DNA from 4 places in the Planococcus sp. NCCP-2050 genome. Region 1 is predicted to be linked to each of the others. Evidence: riboswitches for the same ligand, from Rfam matches in the RefSeq annotation. Region 1 holds a riboswitch; each other region holds the start of a gene.
What was found. A riboswitch is a leader RNA that binds a small molecule or an ion and turns the genes downstream of it on or off. The one in region 1 is predicted to bind S-adenosylmethionine.
Positions count from the first base shown of each region.

Region 1 (4,213 bases):
CAAATCGGCGCCGCCTTCAACTAAAGCTTTCGCCTGCACGTAGAAGTTCTCTTTCAGTTCATCGAATGTGATGCCGCCTGTCACCGATAAGGTTTTCGTTGTCGGCCCAATCGCTCCGGCGACAAACCGAGGCCATTCCGGCGTCGCGAATTTCGCTGCACTCTTCTTCGCAATTTCAACGGCACGCCGGTTGATGTCCGCCGCATTTTTGCCCAATCCGTATTCATCCAGCACGACCGGCGTTCCGCCGAACGTATTCGTACAGAGAATATCCGCGCCAGCTTGCAAATACGCATCGTGGACGCCTTCGATGACTTCCGGCTTTACGATGTTCAAGTATTCATTGCAGCCGTCGAACTCTTCTCCCCCGAAATCTTCCGGAGACAAGTCGGCGTTTTGGATCATCGTCCCCATGGCTCCGTCAATGATCAAAATTCTTTTTTCTAGCTGTTCTTCAATTCGCTGTTTGGACATGGCTGTGATCGCTCTCTTTCTGTTGATCTAATTTCCGAATGTAATGGATCAGTTCAATTGACATATCATAGCGGAAAAACGGCGTGATCACATAGATTCCGTTAAACAAGTCAGCCGCTGTGTCAATCAGTTCTTTTGCAATTTGGATGCCTTCCGCGGTTGCCCGTTCCTTATCCTCGCCGCATGCCCGCATCCGCTCAAGCGCTTCTTCCGACAGTTTGATGCCCGGCACTTCATTGTGCAGAAACTCTGCACTGCGAATGCTTGTCAGCGGCATGACCCCAAGGAAAATCGGCGTTTCCAGATGCTTCGTCGCTTCATGGATTTCGACGATTTTCTCTTTCGTATAAACCGGCTGTGAAATAAAATAATCAGCTCCGCTTTCAATTTTCTTCTCAAGCCTTGCGACTGCGCGGTCAAGCACCCGTACATTCGGATTGAATGCTGCAGCTACCGAGAAGTTCGCCTTCTTTTGCAGAGGTTTCCCTGAAAACGAAATCCCCTCGTTGAGCTTTTTGATCAATTGGATCAATTCCAAGCTTGAGACATCGTAGACGCTTGTAGCTCCCGGGAAATCGCCCACTTTTGTCGGATCTCCCGTTACAGCCAGGATATCACGGATGCCCAGTGCGTCCAATCCCATCAAATGCGATTGCAAACCGATCAGATTCCGGTCGCGGCAAGTGATATGCGCAAGCGGGCGAATCTGTTCCTGATGTTTCAAGATCGAGCCCATGGCAAGATTGCTGACACGCGGAGACGCAAGTGAGTTATCTGCCATGGTGACCGCGTCCACGCCTGCCGCATTCAACGCCTTCGACCCTTCCAGGAATTTAGTGACATCGAGATGCTTCGGTGTGTCGAGTTCCACAATGATTGTCCGTTCCGTCTTCGCTTTTTCATGGAGCGGCACTTCATTGGATAACTCCGCTTCCCGGATGACGATCGGTTTTTTCGTCTCCACTTCTTTTACCGTATTCGGCTTTAAATTGCCGACGCGTTTTTTCAACGCTTCAATATGCTTCGGCGTCGTACCGCAGCAACCGCCGATAAGGCGTGCTCCTTCTTCTCTTAAGAGCAGTCCCGCGCGCCCGAAATAATCGGCTTCCGATTCGTAGACGACGCGGCCATTTTCAAGATCCAATAAACTTGCATTCGGATAAGCGGAGAGGAAGGCTTTCTTCGGCAGCACTACGTCTTCCAGTGCTTGAATGGTATGGTGAGGGCCTAACCGGCAATTCACGCCGACAATGTCGGCGCCAAGTCCTTCGAGTTGATGGAGGGCATCGTTCAGCGCCATGCCGTTCTGTAAAATTCCCGGTTCGTGCATCGATACTTGAGCAATGAGCGGCACGTCTGTCCGTTTCCGCAAATGGGTAACGGTCGCTGCTAGTTCCTCAAAATCATAATAGGTCTCGAGCAATAAAGCATCCGGATCCCCGCTTAGGAGATAGCCAGATTGCTGGTCCACCATCGCGATAATTTCCTCAAGCGTCGCATCACTCTTCCGAATCCCGCGGATGCCGCCGATTGTTCCGAAAACAAACTGCCCGCCCGGTGCCACAGCGCGTTTTGCAATGGCAATCGCCGCTTCGTTGATTTCCTTTACTTGGCTCTCCAGCCCGTAGCGCGCAAGTTTCAGCGCATTTCCGCCGTAGGTGTTCGTTTGGATGATATCCGCACCTGCCTGGATATACTCTTCATGGATCCTTTCGATGATGTCCGGCCGCTGCAAATTCAATTCCTCGTTGCAATATTCGATGCCGTACGAATACAGCAATGTCCCCATCGCACCGTCCGCCGTCAGAATTCTCGTTTTCAACTCTTCTAATAACCCCATCATTTTAACCTCCTCTATATACAAAAAAAGCCCTCCATGAAAAAGAAGGCTTTATGAGTTCACACTCGTTCCTTTTCATCTCCCAGGCAATCGCTTGCCTGCTGGATTTAGCACCTGACCTTGCGGCTGGTTGCTGAAGCGTCATAGGGCCAGTCCCTCGACTTCTCTCGATAAGAATTCACTTTATTCAATTTTGCTTTTTATAAGGGTAACTGGTCTAGAAAGGAAAATCAAGGCGATTTACCAGAAATAAACGAACTTTCTGTTAAAAAAGACAATAACCGTTTTAGTTTCTCTTCGTTTCCCTTTTGGCCCATTTCAGCTATCATGGGAGTCAATCACCGCTTTTAGGAGGAATTTCTGTATGTCCGAAAAATACCTGCTTGATGTCAACGATCCACGCAATTATTTCGTGTTGCTCGAGAACCGCCTCTTCCCTTCGATTGCTAAAGATCCAAATGCCTTAGTGGAAGGCGCAGAACAGCATCTGGCGAAAAGTGCTGGCCCGCTTGCTATCTATGAACGCGTCGGCGTGCTCACTGCCGACATCGACTACACCATTCCATCGAGCTTTCATGCGGCAAGCGAAACCGAATACCAAAATTTCCTGTTCCGCTATACCGAAAACTCGGTGACGTTCATCGAACTTGAAAACACACTCTCCTATCCTACAACAGAAGCGCTTTTTGCAGCTGGCAACGACTTGTTGACAGAGAAAAAAGAGCAATCGCCCGCGGAAGATTTCATGGTACTAAGTGCCAAACTGCTCGCAACCTATCCGTGGCAATAAAAGAAAGCTGGATGGCATTTTTGCTGTCCAGCTTTTTGATTTCAGCCCGAAAACCATTTTCGTTTACTCCCGACTTCTTGTGAAATACGCTCGACTTTCGTTCGAATACTCCCGACTTCTGAATGAATACTCCCAACTTCACCTCGAATACTCCCAACTCTCCAATTCCCATCCTCTAAATCAAAAATCCGCCTCCAATTTAAGAAGCGGATCCATGCATTATTTTCTATATTTGATTGCCAGCCCTTTTAGGAAGTTGCGGGCATAGCGGTCGCCGCAAACGCTGTAATTCTTATGTCCTTGCTTTCGCAAAATGCCGCTCATCTCGCTTTTGGAAACGGTTACGCCGGCAAGTGCGAGCAGTTCAAGCATGTCTTCACTCGTCAATTGCAAAGCGATTTTCACTTTCTTCAACAGCAAATTGTTTGCCGGCTCGTTGCTCATTGGCGGCGCAGCTGGCTGCCCCGGTTTCGGCTCTTGGCGTCCCCGTTTGAAGATAATCAAGCCGTTCAAGAAGGACTCCAACATCCGGTTGTCGACACGGATATGGTCAGCATTTTCAGAAGCATCCAAAACGCTGTCCATGTCATCGTCTTCGCTTTCCGGCGTCTTCGTCAATACTTTCAGCACGTCTTCTTTCGACAGCTCGATGCCGCCTTCTTTGAAAATTTTTACCATATCATTATTTTTAATATCAAGTGCGTAGCGCAGCCTGATCAGAATATCATTATTGTCCATCGGGAAACCTCCATTTATTATGCATGATAGCTGTTCCATCATCTTTTTCGCTTTCTTTATCATAGCATATTTAAAAGGCCCGATTTGATGAAAACCTTTGTATTTGTCAAACAAGCTAATATTCTGCGTAATTAATAAATAATTGACACAACAGACAAGAACGCCTTCTTGTACATTAACGTAGACTCAATCATCTACTTCGCTCACAGCATTTGCAGAATTGACGATAGATGTGAAGAAATGATTTTCAACGGTATGAAAAACTGCTACAAACGGATAGCTTCTTTGCCGCTGGCCAGCAAATTTTGATGCGCACGACGCCATGCGCCCTTTAGAGAATATCGCTCCAGATTTTGATCGCTGTCCCTAAA
Region 1 is NZ_BRCX01000004.1:224,926-229,138, forward strand. It holds gene metH (methionine synthase) at 1-474, opposite strand, end outside; gene NFU07_RS14085 (bifunctional homocysteine S-methyltransferase/methylenetetrahydrofolate reductase) at 455-2,314, opposite strand; SAM riboswitch class I at 2,387-2,491, opposite strand; gene NFU07_RS14090 (hypothetical protein) at 2,679-3,104, shown strand; gene NFU07_RS14095 (YehS family protein) at 3,324-3,842, opposite strand; gene NFU07_RS14100 (sulfite exporter TauE/SafE family protein) at 4,174-4,213, opposite strand, start outside.

Region 2 (4,213 bases), on a different contig from region 1:
GCTGTTTGAGCCAGCGTTTCGCTATTTCTTTATCCGTGATCATATCCCGTTCTCCTGTATGGATAAATACCGGAATGTCCGGAAATACCCCTTTGCTTTGGGCAAGCTGCTTTAAATAGGATTGAAGCTCATGATACCAGCCTACCGAAATTTCAGTCCGGTAGAAAGGATCCTCTTTTTCCTGCTCGATTACTTCTTGGTTCTTGGTCAATTCTTCAATGGAAATATGGTGATTGATCTTTACTCGGGAAGTCACTTTATGAAAGCCGGTCAAAGCATTCGAAAATTTAGAAGGTGTCTTGATCAATTGCAGCCAAGGCGAAGTGAAAACAACTCCGGCGATATCCATTCTATTTTTGGAAAGCACACTCATCGCAAGAGTCGCCCCTAAGCCGTGAGCCACGATAAATACCGGCAATTCGTTTTCCATCGCTACTTTAACCGCTGTCTTTATGGATTTCTCGTACTCTTCAAACGGTTCCCGATGCGCCGTATCTTTTTCCGCATTTTCGCCATGCCCAGGCAAATCTCCCATGATGACATGGAAATTCGCGCCACGCCAATGATCGATTTGCCAAGCATATCGCAGATGATGTTCATATGCACTATGAATGAGGACTACTACAGCTTTTGCCGGTCCGATGGATTCCCATTTCCACATTTCAAGCCACCTCTTTCTCTTGCGCAGGCTGCAACGCCATTTGACCTTTACGCTTATTTTGATAGGATTAGTATTATCTTATCTTTTTTACTGGAGGTTTTCCATGATTTACCCATTCAAAGACAAACACCCATCCATTCACCCCTCAGCTTTTATCGCTGACCATACAACGATTACAGGCGATGTCGTTATCGGCGAAGATTCCTCGGTCTGGTTCAACACCGTCATCCGCGGCGATGTCGCACCTACCATTATCGGCAAGAAAACCAATATCCAAGACCTATGCATGCTTCATCAAAGTCCAGGGAACCCGCTGATTTTGGAAGACGAAGTCACTATCGGCCATCAAGTGACCTTGCATAGCTGCAAAATTCGCAAAGGTGCGTTAATCGGAATGGGGTCCATCATCTTAGACGGGGCCGAAGTCGGAGAAGGGGCATTCATCGGAGCCGGCAGCCTCGTCCCGCAAGGCAAAGTCATTCCTCCTGGCATGCTGGCATTTGGAAGGCCTGCCAAAGTGGTGCGCGAGCTGCGCAAAGAAGATATCGAAGACATGCAGCGCATTGTCCGGGAATACGCTGAAAAAGGCGCTTACTACAAATCGCTTCAATAAAAAAAGACGGCTGAGCAAATTTGCTCAGCCGTCTTTTTTTATGTGTTTTTATTGAGCGGATTGCTCTTTCAAAGCTGCTGCTTTGTCCGTGCGCTCCCACGGAAGATCGATATCCGTGCGGCCGAAATGGCCATATGCTGCCGTTTGTTTGTAGATTGGACGGCGAAGATCCAACATTTTGATGATCCCTGCTGGACGCAGATCAAAGTTCCCGCGTACAAGCTCAATCAATTTGTTTTCTTCTACAGTGCCTGTTCCAAACGTATCGACTGCAATTGATACTGGGTGAGCTACGCCGATTGCGTAAGCCAGCTGTACTTCACAACGTTCAGCAAGGCCGGCTGCGACGATGTTTTTCGCTACGTAGCGAGCTGCATATGCTGCAGAACGGTCCACTTTTGTTGCATCTTTTCCTGAGAAAGCACCGCCGCCGTGGCGCGCATATCCACCGTAAGTATCTACGATGATTTTGCGTCCAGTAAGGCCGGCATCCCCTTGTGGCCCACCGATAACAAAGCGGCCAGTTGGATTGATGAAGTATTTTGTTTCTGCATCGATCAAGTGTGCAGGAACCACTTCGTTGATGACATATTCTTTAATATTGCGCTGGATTTGCTCAAGCGTCACTTCTGGATGATGCTGCGTAGAAATAACGATTGTGTCCACACGCAATGGTTTATTGTTTTCATCGTATTCGATTGTCACTTGCGTTTTGCCATCCGGGCGCAAGTATGGAAGAATTTCTTCTTTCCGCACTTCTGCAAGGCGGCGCGCCAATTTATGCGCTAAGGCAATCGGAAGCGGCATGAATTCTTCTGTTTCGTTAGTTGCGTATCCAAACATCAGACCTTGGTCTCCTGCTCCGATATCATCTAGTTCTTTATCTGTCATTTGGCCTTCACGCGATTCAAGCGCTACGTTGACTCCGGCAGCAATATCCGGTGATTGTTCATCAATTGCTGTCAAAACGGCACTTGTTTCAGAATCGAAACCGTATTTTGCACGGGTATAGCCAATTTCGCGAACAGTTTCACGAACTACTTTCGGGATATCCACATACGTAGAAGTCGTGATTTCACCGGCTACTAAAACTAGTCCTGTAGTTACGGTTGTTTCGCATGCAACGCGTGCATTTGGGTCTTCTGCTAAAATCGCATCCAAAATTGCGTCTGAGATCTGATCGCAAATTTTATCCGGATGTCCTTCTGTTACTGATTCTGACGTGAATAATCGACGGTTTGTCAAAATGTGTTCCTCCTTAGATCCTGCGAGATTGCTCTCGAAATTGATACGGTACTCGTTTCCCATGTCAAGTCCGTTCCCAAAAGGGATTGAACTTTAAGCCGTTGTGGCTCTTGTACACGAGGATTAAGGGCAAAATTTCATAAAAAAATCCCTTCCATCATATACATGAGGAAAGGAGAAATCATCAGTAGCACCTTTCACTCTTATCGTCCAAGGCCTTGTGCCTTGCTTCAGGTTTGGCACCTTCTCTGCATATTCGCAGCAGGTTGCCGGGTTTCATAGGGCCTGCCCCCTCCACCAGCTCGGAATAAGAGTATCCGTTCAATTTTTCATCATACGGAATGTGCTTAGCGATGTCAACGTTTTTAATGACCAACTCTTTCAATAAAAGATATAATGGTTTTATTGGCCTCCAAAAAGCACATTATTTACGTTTTTTTCGATTCCCTTTGTTATTAGTATAGACTATTTAACACAATGTGTTATACTAATCTTCGAATATACATCCTCCCCATTCGCAATGGGAATAACCGAAAAGGAAGGTACATATAAATGAATCCAGTGAATATCAAAAACGACCTAAAGGATCTTTTAAATGGCCAAAACGTGCACGTTCAATTATCTGTTCCACAATTAGTGGAAGCTGCAACATCCCGTGGGGAAGCGGTATTAACTAGAGAAGGCGCTGTAGCAGCCGAAACCGGCAAATATACAGGCCGCTCGCCAAAAGATAAATACATCGTTGATGAGGCAATTTCGAGAGACAAAATAGATTGGGGCAATGTCAACCGCCCGATTTCTTCGGAAATTTTCGAGAACCTTTATGCCAAAGTGATCGATCACTTAAAGCAAAAAGATGCTCTATATGTATTTAAAGGCTTTGCTGGAGCTGACCATGAGTCACGCCTGGCGATTCAAACCATCAATGAATATGCATGGCATAACCTGTTTGCGCATCAATTATTCATTCGTCCGACAAAAGAAGAGCTGGCAGCGCATGAAGCAGAATTTACGGTTGTCTATGCGCCTACCTTCCATGCAGATCCGGCTATTGATGGCACAGATTCTGAAACCTTCATCATTGTATCGATGGAAAAGAAAATCATCTTGATCGGCGGAACAGAATACGCCGGCGAAATGAAGAAATCGATTTTCTCCATCATGAACCACATCTTGCCGGAAAAAGGGATTCTCCCAATGCACTGTTCAGCGAACGTCGGCAAAGACGGCGATGTTACGTTGTTCTTCGGATTATCAGGTACAGGAAAAACAACCTTGTCAGCAGACGGCGACCGCAAATTGATCGGCGACGACGAGCACGGCTGGTCGGATAACGGCGTTTTCAATATCGAAGGCGGCTGCTATGCGAAGACCATCAATTTATCGCGTGAAAACGAACCGCAGATTTATGACGCTATTCGTTTCGGATCGGTTCTTGAAAATGTTGTTGTAGATCCGGAAACGCGCATCCCTGATTATGACAATGGTTCCCTAACTGAGAATACACGAGCAGCTTATCCGATTCAAGCAATCGATAATATTGTAGACCCGTCTGTAGGCGGACACCCTAAAACTATCGTGTTCTTGACGGCTGATGCATTTGGCGTCTTGCCTCCAATCAGCAAACTGTCAAAAGAACAAGCGATGTACCACTTCTTAAGCGGCTATACATCAAAACTTGCGGGCACAGAACG
Region 2 is NZ_BRCX01000003.1:16,636-20,848, reverse strand. It holds gene NFU07_RS11665 (alpha/beta hydrolase) at 1-661, opposite strand, end outside; gene NFU07_RS11660 (gamma carbonic anhydrase) at 765-1,274, shown strand; gene metK (methionine adenosyltransferase) at 1,323-2,519, opposite strand; SAM riboswitch class I at 2,720-2,833, opposite strand; gene pckA (phosphoenolpyruvate carboxykinase (ATP)) at 3,072-4,213, shown strand, end outside.
Region 2: another riboswitch for S-adenosylmethionine. It lies ahead of metK (methionine adenosyltransferase); the one in region 1 lies ahead of NFU07_RS14085 (bifunctional homocysteine S-methyltransferase/methylenetetrahydrofolate reductase).

Region 3 (4,213 bases), on a different contig from region 1:
CAGGTGTCGCACCCATTGCCTGGGCGGCTTCGATGACGCCTTTGTCGACTTCGAGCAATGAGTTTTCAATCAGCCGGGCAATGTATGGTCCTGCATAGAACACAAGCGGGACGATGGCAGCGGCAGTGCCGATGGATGTACCGACAATCAACCGGGTAAGCGGAATGATAGCAACCATCAAAATGATGAAAGGGACTGAACGGAAAATATTAATGATAACGTTCAATACTTTCGAAATGGGTTCATTTGCCAGTAAATGGCCTTTTCTTGTTACGACTAGCAAGATGCCAAGCGGGAAACCGATAATGATTGAGAATAAGAACGAAGCACCGGTCATATAAACCGTTTCCCACAAAGCTTCTAAAATCTGTTCGTTATCAACTAGCATAATTCTTTACCTCCTCGACTTTGACCGAATCGCTGCGGATCGCAGTCAGCGCACGTTGGATCTCGCTTAAACTTCCTGAAAATTCTACGATCAGGTTGCCGTAAGGCTCACCTTGCAATTCCGTGATATTTCCAAAGAGCACATTGAGGTCGAGGTTGAATTCACGTGATACTTTGGACATGAGCGGCTGTCCGACCGAAGAGCCTGTAAACTGGACGCGGTAGATGGAATGGTTCTGCGTCGGATCCTGGATTTTAGTCAACAAGGATTCCGGCAGTTCATCGTTCATGACCGAACGGACAAAACGCTGAGTCGTCGGTTGCTTCGGATTTGTAAAAACTTCGTAAACGGAACCTTGCTCAATGACTTTTCCGGCTTCGAGGACCGCTACTTTATCGCAAATCTCCCGGATGACGCCCATCTCATGAGTGATTAATAGGATGGTGATATTGTATTCACGATTGATGCGCCGCAATAAATCCAGGATGGACTGGGTCGTCTGGGGATCAAGTGCGGATGTTGCTTCGTCGCATAGCAGGACAGAAGGGTTGGTGGCTAGTGCCCGGGCAATCCCGATCCGCTGCTTTTGTCCGCCTGAAAGCTGGTCCGGATATTTTTCTGCCTGGTCTGCCAGGCCTACAAATTCAAGAAGGTTTTTCACCTGTTCTTTAATTTTGTTTTTCGGTGTTTTTGCCAGAATCAGCGGCATCGCGACATTATGGAATACCGTTTTCGAATTCAATAGATTGAAATGCTGGAAAATCATTCCGATGTCTTTTCGGGTATCCCGGATTTCTTTGCTGGTAAGAGTGGAAATGTCCTTGTCATGGATGAGCACTCGTCCATTCGTCGGGCGTTCCAGTAAATTGACCGTCCGGATCAGTGAACTTTTGCCGGCGCCGCTAAAACCGATGACGCCATATATTTCTCCGGTTTCAACAGTAAGATCGATGCCGTTCAAAGCGTGGATTTCCTGTTTGCCGGAATGGTAGGTTTTCGTAACCCCCTCAAATTGAATCATTCAAATAGCCTCCTCATGCTGTATAGATCGAATACGTACAAACCTGTAAAAAATAAAACAAAAAGAGCCCTCTTTTTTCTTGTCCATAAGAAAAAAGAGGGCTCCGGAATGAAACCATCTCAATTCTCATCTTCCAAATGCACGTACATGCATTTGCAGGAATTAGCACAGTTTTCGCTTAAAGCGAATCCGCTGCCGAAACGTCATAGGGCCTGTCCCTCGGTTTCTCTGGATAAGAAAGTGATGTAAGTATTCGATTTGTAATTTCCACTTTAGTGCGTCAATGCGGAAAAGTCAAGAAACTTTTTTAAAATAAATTAATGAAAAATGAAAAGCCTGCTCTCACGCAGGCCCCGCTTTCTTGCGGAAGACAGAAGAAACCTTGCTTTCCGTTCCGTTTTTGATTCGTTTAATATTTTCAATGTGTTTCCAGAATGCCATTGCAAAAAGTCCGAAGGCAGTGAGAAGCGGCCAACTGCCTTCCGCCGGGAAATAAGCGATGGCAAACAGCATGCCATACAGAACGAGAACGCCCACAACCAAATAATCCGTTGCTAAAGCGCAAGCGACCAGCAGCAATCCGCCGGCAAGCCCCAATTTCCAATCCAGTGCAAGCATAACGCCGATGATGGACGCTGTACCTTTTCCGCCGTCGAAATTCATATAGAAAGGGAAATTGTGGCCGAGGACGACAGCCGCGCTTATCACAAAGAGCATTGTCCATTCCAATTCATTTGATAAATTGAATTGACTTAAAAGAATTCTTAGCCCCAAGACAGAGACAATCCCTTTGGAAATATCGATCAAGGCGACAAGTGCGCCGAATTTCCAGCCAAGGACAATGGCCGCATTGGAAGCACCGGAATTTTTCACCCCTTCTTTTTTGACATTCGTACCTGAAATCAATTGGGCGATGGATGAGCCATGAAGTGAACCGAGTAAATAACCAATAATAAAAGTGCATATAAACCAAAGAATCATAAGATCATCTCCTCTATAAGTATTAAACGTTTTAAAGGATAGAGAGGTTTCGAAATTTTTTGAATTATCCACTTGACAAACGAGAATTATGTTTTTATACTGCTAAACAAGATGAAAAACTAAATCTGAATACTCTTATCAAGAGAGGCGGAGGGAATAGGCCCTATGATGCCCGGCAACCACCAAGCAATTGTTTGGAAAGGTGCTAAATCCTACAGATCGGCAACGATCTGGCAGATGAGAGGAGGTATCTCCGTATATGACGGTCCTCTTCTTAACGAAGAGGGCTTTTTTCTGTTCCCTCCTCGTCTTCAGTTTTCATCAATAAAAACTAGGAGGAAAAAGAAATGACAAATTTTAAACCAGAAACGCTTTTATTGCACGGTGGACAAGAGCCAGATCCAACAACTGGAGCAAGAGGAGTTGCGATCCATAAAACAACTTCCTATGTGTTTAAAGATACGGAGCATGCCCAAAATTTATTCGGATTGAAAGAGACCGGAAATATCTATTCGCGCATCATGAATCCGACGGTGGATGTTTTTGAACAGCGCGTAGCTTTGCTGGAAGGGGGAACTGCAGCTGTCGCCTTGTCATCCGGAATGGCAGCCATTGCATTCTCTATTTTAAACGTCGCTGAAGCGGGCGATGAAATTTTGGCAGACAGCAATCTTTACGGCGGTACTGTCAGTTTGTTCTCCAACACACTCCCACGTTATGGAATCAACGTGAAATTTGCGGACGGAACAGATCCGGAAAACTTCCGTGCAGCCATCACGGATAAAACAAAAGCAATCTTCGGGGAAATTATCGGAAATCCGAGCTTGAACGTATTTGATGTTGAAAAAGTAGCGGAAATTGCACACGAAAACCAAATTCCTTTATTGATCGATAATACATTTGCCTCCCCGTATGGCAGCAACCCCATTGCATTCGGTGCAGATGTCGTCATCCATTCAGCGACAAAATGGATTGGCGGGCATGGGACGACCATTGGTGGAGTTGTTGTGGACGGCGGCAAGTTTAACTGGAACAATCCGAAATTCCCGAATTACACTGAACCGGATGAAAGCTACCATGGCATCCGCTATGGCATAGATGCAGAAGGAGCTTCATTTGCGACTAAACTGCGCGTCCAATTACTGCGCGATTTCGGTCCGTCACTAAGTCCGGACAGTGCCCATGCTTTCCTGCAAGGTTTAGAAACGCTGCATTTGCGGATTCCGCGTCACAACAGCAATGCACGGTTCGTCGCTGAATATCTTCAGCAGCATCCGCAAGTTGAATGGGTGAACTACATCGGCTTTGAAAATCATCCATCCCACCAGCTGGCGCAAAAATACTTGAAAGACGGCTACGGTTCAATTGTGAACTTCGGCGTTAAAGGCGGCCGTGAAGCTGGACGGAAAGTAATTGATGGCGTCGGATTATGGTCGCATGTAGCAAACGTCGGGGATGCGAAATCGTTGATCATCCATCCGGCTTCTACTACCCATCAGCAATTGAACAAAGAGGAATTAGAAGGGGCAGGAGTCACGGAAGAATTGATCCGTCTATCAGTCGGCCTTGAAAATCCGGAAGATTTAATCGCAGATCTTGAGCAGGCCATCAAATCGGCTGTGCTCGAAAACGTCTAGGAGGGAAAGCGGATGACCAGTGTATCCATCGGCAATTTGGTTCTTGAATCTGGGGAAGTCTTAGAGAATGCAGAGCTTGCCTATGAACGATCCGGCAAAGAAGGTGGTCCTGCCGTTCTTGTCTGCCATGCGTTGACTGGAGACCAGTATGCGATCGGGACCGAGGACCTTCCAGGTTGGTGGTCC
Region 3 is NZ_BRCX01000001.1:1,278,616-1,282,828, reverse strand. It holds gene NFU07_RS06235 (methionine ABC transporter permease) at 1-388, opposite strand, end outside; gene NFU07_RS06230 (methionine ABC transporter ATP-binding protein) at 378-1,409, opposite strand; SAM riboswitch class I at 1,533-1,648, opposite strand; gene NFU07_RS06225 (glycerol-3-phosphate acyltransferase) at 1,752-2,390, opposite strand; SAM riboswitch class I at 2,523-2,634, shown strand; gene NFU07_RS06220 (O-acetylhomoserine aminocarboxypropyltransferase/cysteine synthase family protein) at 2,738-4,027, shown strand; gene metX (homoserine O-acetyltransferase MetX) at 4,040-4,213, shown strand, end outside.
Region 3: another riboswitch for S-adenosylmethionine. It lies ahead of NFU07_RS06220 (O-acetylhomoserine aminocarboxypropyltransferase/cysteine synthase family protein); the one in region 1 lies ahead of NFU07_RS14085 (bifunctional homocysteine S-methyltransferase/methylenetetrahydrofolate reductase).

Region 4 (4,213 bases), on a different contig from region 1:
AGACGATAGACAAGCGCTGCTGATAAAGCGATTGCGTCTGGCTGCCAGCGATTGGCCGCTTCTACAGCATGGTCAAGCGGCATATTCGGCCCTAAATAATTGACGGCCCAATTGTGTTCACGGAAAAGGCTTGAGACCATCTTCAATCCGATATAATGTTCTTCGCCTTCAGGTCCCAACACCATGACTTTCCGTTTTAAAGAATGTGTTTCTTCTCCACGCTTATCAATCACCGATACGACAAAATCACAAATCGCCGTAGCAAGATGTTCATCTGCCACTGAAATTGCATTCGTTTCCCATAGCTCACCAATATGGTACATCGCGGGTGTTAATAGCTGATCAAAAAGTTTTTTCCGATTATGGCTGTCGAGAAATTGCTGAACTTGCTTCAGCGCTTCCAGGTCGTTGCCTTGCAAAAAAAGTTCCGCTAATTCGGTTGGTTGGATCATCTGATCAACCTCCCTTCTTCAAATTGCTGCCTTTCAACAAATCGATCGCCTCTTGTAGGCATTGTTGCATGAAATCTTTTTCTTTCAGTTCAACTTGCGCTTCTAATAAACCAGTGAGTCTTTCAAAATTATCTACGATCAAGTCTGACTCGACATTTCGGCTCGTTAATACCTTTTCAAGCCATAACGTATAATCAAGAAACACCTGTCTATCGTTCAAATCATACGCCGTCTCCAAATGGTCGAGATGATGCATATTGTCTTTTTCCGTATGTTCAAATCCGCGCTCGCCAAAACGATCCCATAGGGTTGGATAAGCTTCATATATTTGAATAGCCGTGCTTTTGGCAATTTGCTGCTTTAAATCTTGATTCATTCCGCTACCACCTCATACTGATGGACTTTCGGCACAATGCCTGCAAGCGCTTTGTCAGGATAATGCTTTTCGAGATCATGGATTTCCTTGAACTCATTGCTTCTTACCCATTCCATGTAGGCCTCTTTCGAATGCCATTCCAAGTGGACAGTCAATTCATTACGTTTCTTTGTATTCTGGATCAGCCGGAAAGAATGGAATCCAGGAGCTTTATCTACCCGTCTTGAACGTTTGCGGTAAATATCAATGAGGTCCTGAGTCTTCTCTTCAGGCACCACAACAGTGGATGTCACAATATACATCAGATTACCCCTTTGAAATAAAATGTTAATATCCATTATAACCTTTCGTCATTCGAATTAAAAGAAATCGCTTATTTGCTTATAGAGCGTTTAAACCCTGGTGGGCTTTTCCATTTAAAAGAATTTTTTCACAATTGCACTTGCAGTTTTTGATGAGATGGTTTAAGCTTGAAGACATCGCAACATCCATAACTTCATATTATTTATTTCTTATCAAGAGAGACGGAGGGATTTGGCCCTTTGATGTCTCAGCAACCAGCCTGACGAAGGCCACGGTGCTAATTCCAAAAGGCGTATGCCTTAAAGATGAGAAGAACGTGTTCCTTATGAAACGGAGCTTTCTTCTTGCTGAAGAAAGCTCCGTTTTTCTATTTATCAACAAGAACCGTTCTCTACAACTAATAGGAGGTTTTCATTATGGCAAATCATTTAGAGACTCGTTTTATCCATTCAACTGGCGTAGACAAAGAAACGGGGGCAGTCAATGTCCCTATTTACTTGTCCTCCACGTATCATCAGCCCAATATCGATGAGTTCGGACCATTCGACTACAGCCGTTCAGGCAATCCGACGCGCCAAAAATTAGAGGAAACGATTGCGAAACTCGAAAATGGCACCCGTGGATTTGCCTTTTCTTCCGGAATGGCTGCTATCTCCTCTGCTTTCATGCTTCTATCTGCCGGAGACCACGTTCTTGTTTCTGAAGATGTCTACGGCGGAACTTATCGTTTCGTCACGGAGGTGCTGAATAAATTCAATATCGACTACACATTCGTCAATATGACCGATCTCAGTGAGATGGCCTCTGCCATCCGCGAAAATACAAAAGTCATCTATATTGAAACGCCTTCTAACCCGGTGATGAACATCACGGATATTGAAATCGCGGCTAAGCTTGCGAAAGCAAACGATTGTTTAACTTTTGTCGATAATACATTCATGACGCCTCTTTATCAAAACCCGCTTGACCTTGGAGCAGACATCGTCTTGCATAGCGCTACAAAATTCCTTTCCGGCCATAGTGATATCATTGCCGGACTCGCCGTGACAAAAGACGAAGAGCTCGGCAGCCGGCTCGCTTTTATCCAAAACACATTCGGTTCGATTTTAGGGGCGCAAGATTCCTATTCGCTTATCCAAGGCATTAAAACACTCGGCGCCCGTATGAAACAATCTTCTGCGTCAGCTCGTATCATTGCTGATTATTTGCATAGCCATCCCGTAGTGGAAGAAGTATATTATCCCGGTTTCCGGTTCCATCCGGGAAATCCGATACATGAACGGCAAGCACGTGGAGCAGGGGCGGTTTTGTCTTTGCGCCTCGCCGATAAAGCTGCAGCCAAGATTTTCGTCGACAGCTTGCAAATCCCGGTTTTCGCGGTATCGCTTGGGGCAGTTGAAACGATTCTTTCCTATCCAGCCACCATGTCTCATGCATCCATGCCAAAAGAACAGCGTGAGCAGCGAGGAATCACCGACGGCTTATTGCGATTATCCGTTGGATTGGAATATGCCGATGACTTGCTTGAAGATCTTGAGCAAGCATTAAAAAAAGTACACGAAGCTAGCCCACAACCTGTATTAACTAAATAAAAAAGATATGAACCCGGACAGGCATCGAGCTTTCTCGTGCTTCTCTCCAACCTGAAAAGCCGTTCACCTTTGCAAAAGATGAACGGCTTTCTTCTATATATATTTTATTCTTTTACGTTAACTGCGGTTAAGTTTTCCGCGTTTTCATCAATCTGATTTGGGCAAGCAGCATAGTTGGCAACGCCTGTTTCGATTGCGGCAGCCGCTACCGCTTTGGCAACTGCTGTAGCCACACGCAGATCAAAAGGAGCCGGAATGACATAGTCCTCATGGAGTTCGTGCTCTTCGATCAAATCGGCAATAGCTTCAACCGCTGCAATTTTCATCGCATCATTGATTTCACTGGCTTGCACATCTAACGCACCTCTGAAAATGCCTGGGAAGGCTAATACATTATTCACTTGGTTCGGAAAATCCGAACGTCCTGTACCGATCACTTTGGCTCCTGCACGCTTGGCCTCATGCGGCAAGATTTCAGGATTCGGATTTGCCATCGCAAAAATAATGGGACCTTCCGCCATGGTTCTCACCATTTCTTCAGTTAATGCACCTTCTGCAGAAACGCCGATAAAAACATCCGCGCCAATAATGACCTCATGGAGCAAACCTGCCTTGCGTTCGGAGTTGGTCATCTCTGCAACTTCTTCTTTAAACGGGTTCATTCCATAAGCTCGGCCTTTGAAAATCGCACCTTTTGTATCACACATAATTACGTCGTTAAAGCCGAATTTATGAAGAAGCTTAACTACAGCAATTCCCGCAGCACCGGCCCCGTTAACGATAATTTTCGTCCCTGTAACTCCTTTGCCTACTAGCTTTAGCGAGTTGATCAAGCCGGCTAAAGTGACAATGGCGGTCCCATGCTGATCATCATGGAATACAGGTATATTCATTTCTTCTTTTAAACGCTGTTCTACGATAAAGCAAGTCGGTGCTGAAATATCCTCTAAATTCACACCACCAAATCCAGGTTCCAATAATTTCACGGTCTGGATAATGGTCTCTGCATCTGTCGAACCAAGGCAAATTGGAAAAGCATCCACTCCAGCAAACTCTTTAAAAAGCACGGCTTTTCCTTCCATGACAGGCAAGGCAGCTTCAGGACCAATATTTCCAAGTCCAAGTACAGCGGTTCCATCTGTGACAACAGCTACTGTATTGCCTTTCATCGTGTAATCGTAGACTTTGGCCGGCTCCTGCGCAATTTCCTTGCATGGTTCGGCCACTCCAGGAGAATAAGCAAGACTTAAATCGCGTCCATTTTCCACTGCCACTTTCGACCGAACTTCCAACTTCCCTTTATGCTGCAGATGCAATTGTAAAGAGTCATTTCTCAGATTCGACATCGCTTCATCTCCTTCTACACATAATGGTTCATTATAGAGGGATTTCTGAAAATTGAAAGTCTTTTTCGTAATATTCGGACTTTTGACTGAGAGTTTAAAAATTGAAAACGCTTTCTTTTCTGCCCATTGGATCATTCAATATAA
Region 4 is NZ_BRCX01000001.1:864,562-868,774, forward strand. It holds gene NFU07_RS04340 (cobalamin B12-binding domain-containing protein) at 1-452, opposite strand, end outside; gene NFU07_RS04345 (hypothetical protein) at 457-828, opposite strand; gene NFU07_RS04350 (antibiotic biosynthesis monooxygenase family protein) at 825-1,130, opposite strand; SAM riboswitch class I at 1,338-1,443, shown strand; gene NFU07_RS04355 (aminotransferase class I/II-fold pyridoxal phosphate-dependent enzyme) at 1,548-2,723, shown strand; gene ystJ (NADP-dependent malic enzyme) at 2,828-4,069, opposite strand.
Region 4: another riboswitch for S-adenosylmethionine. It lies ahead of NFU07_RS04355 (aminotransferase class I/II-fold pyridoxal phosphate-dependent enzyme); the one in region 1 lies ahead of NFU07_RS14085 (bifunctional homocysteine S-methyltransferase/methylenetetrahydrofolate reductase).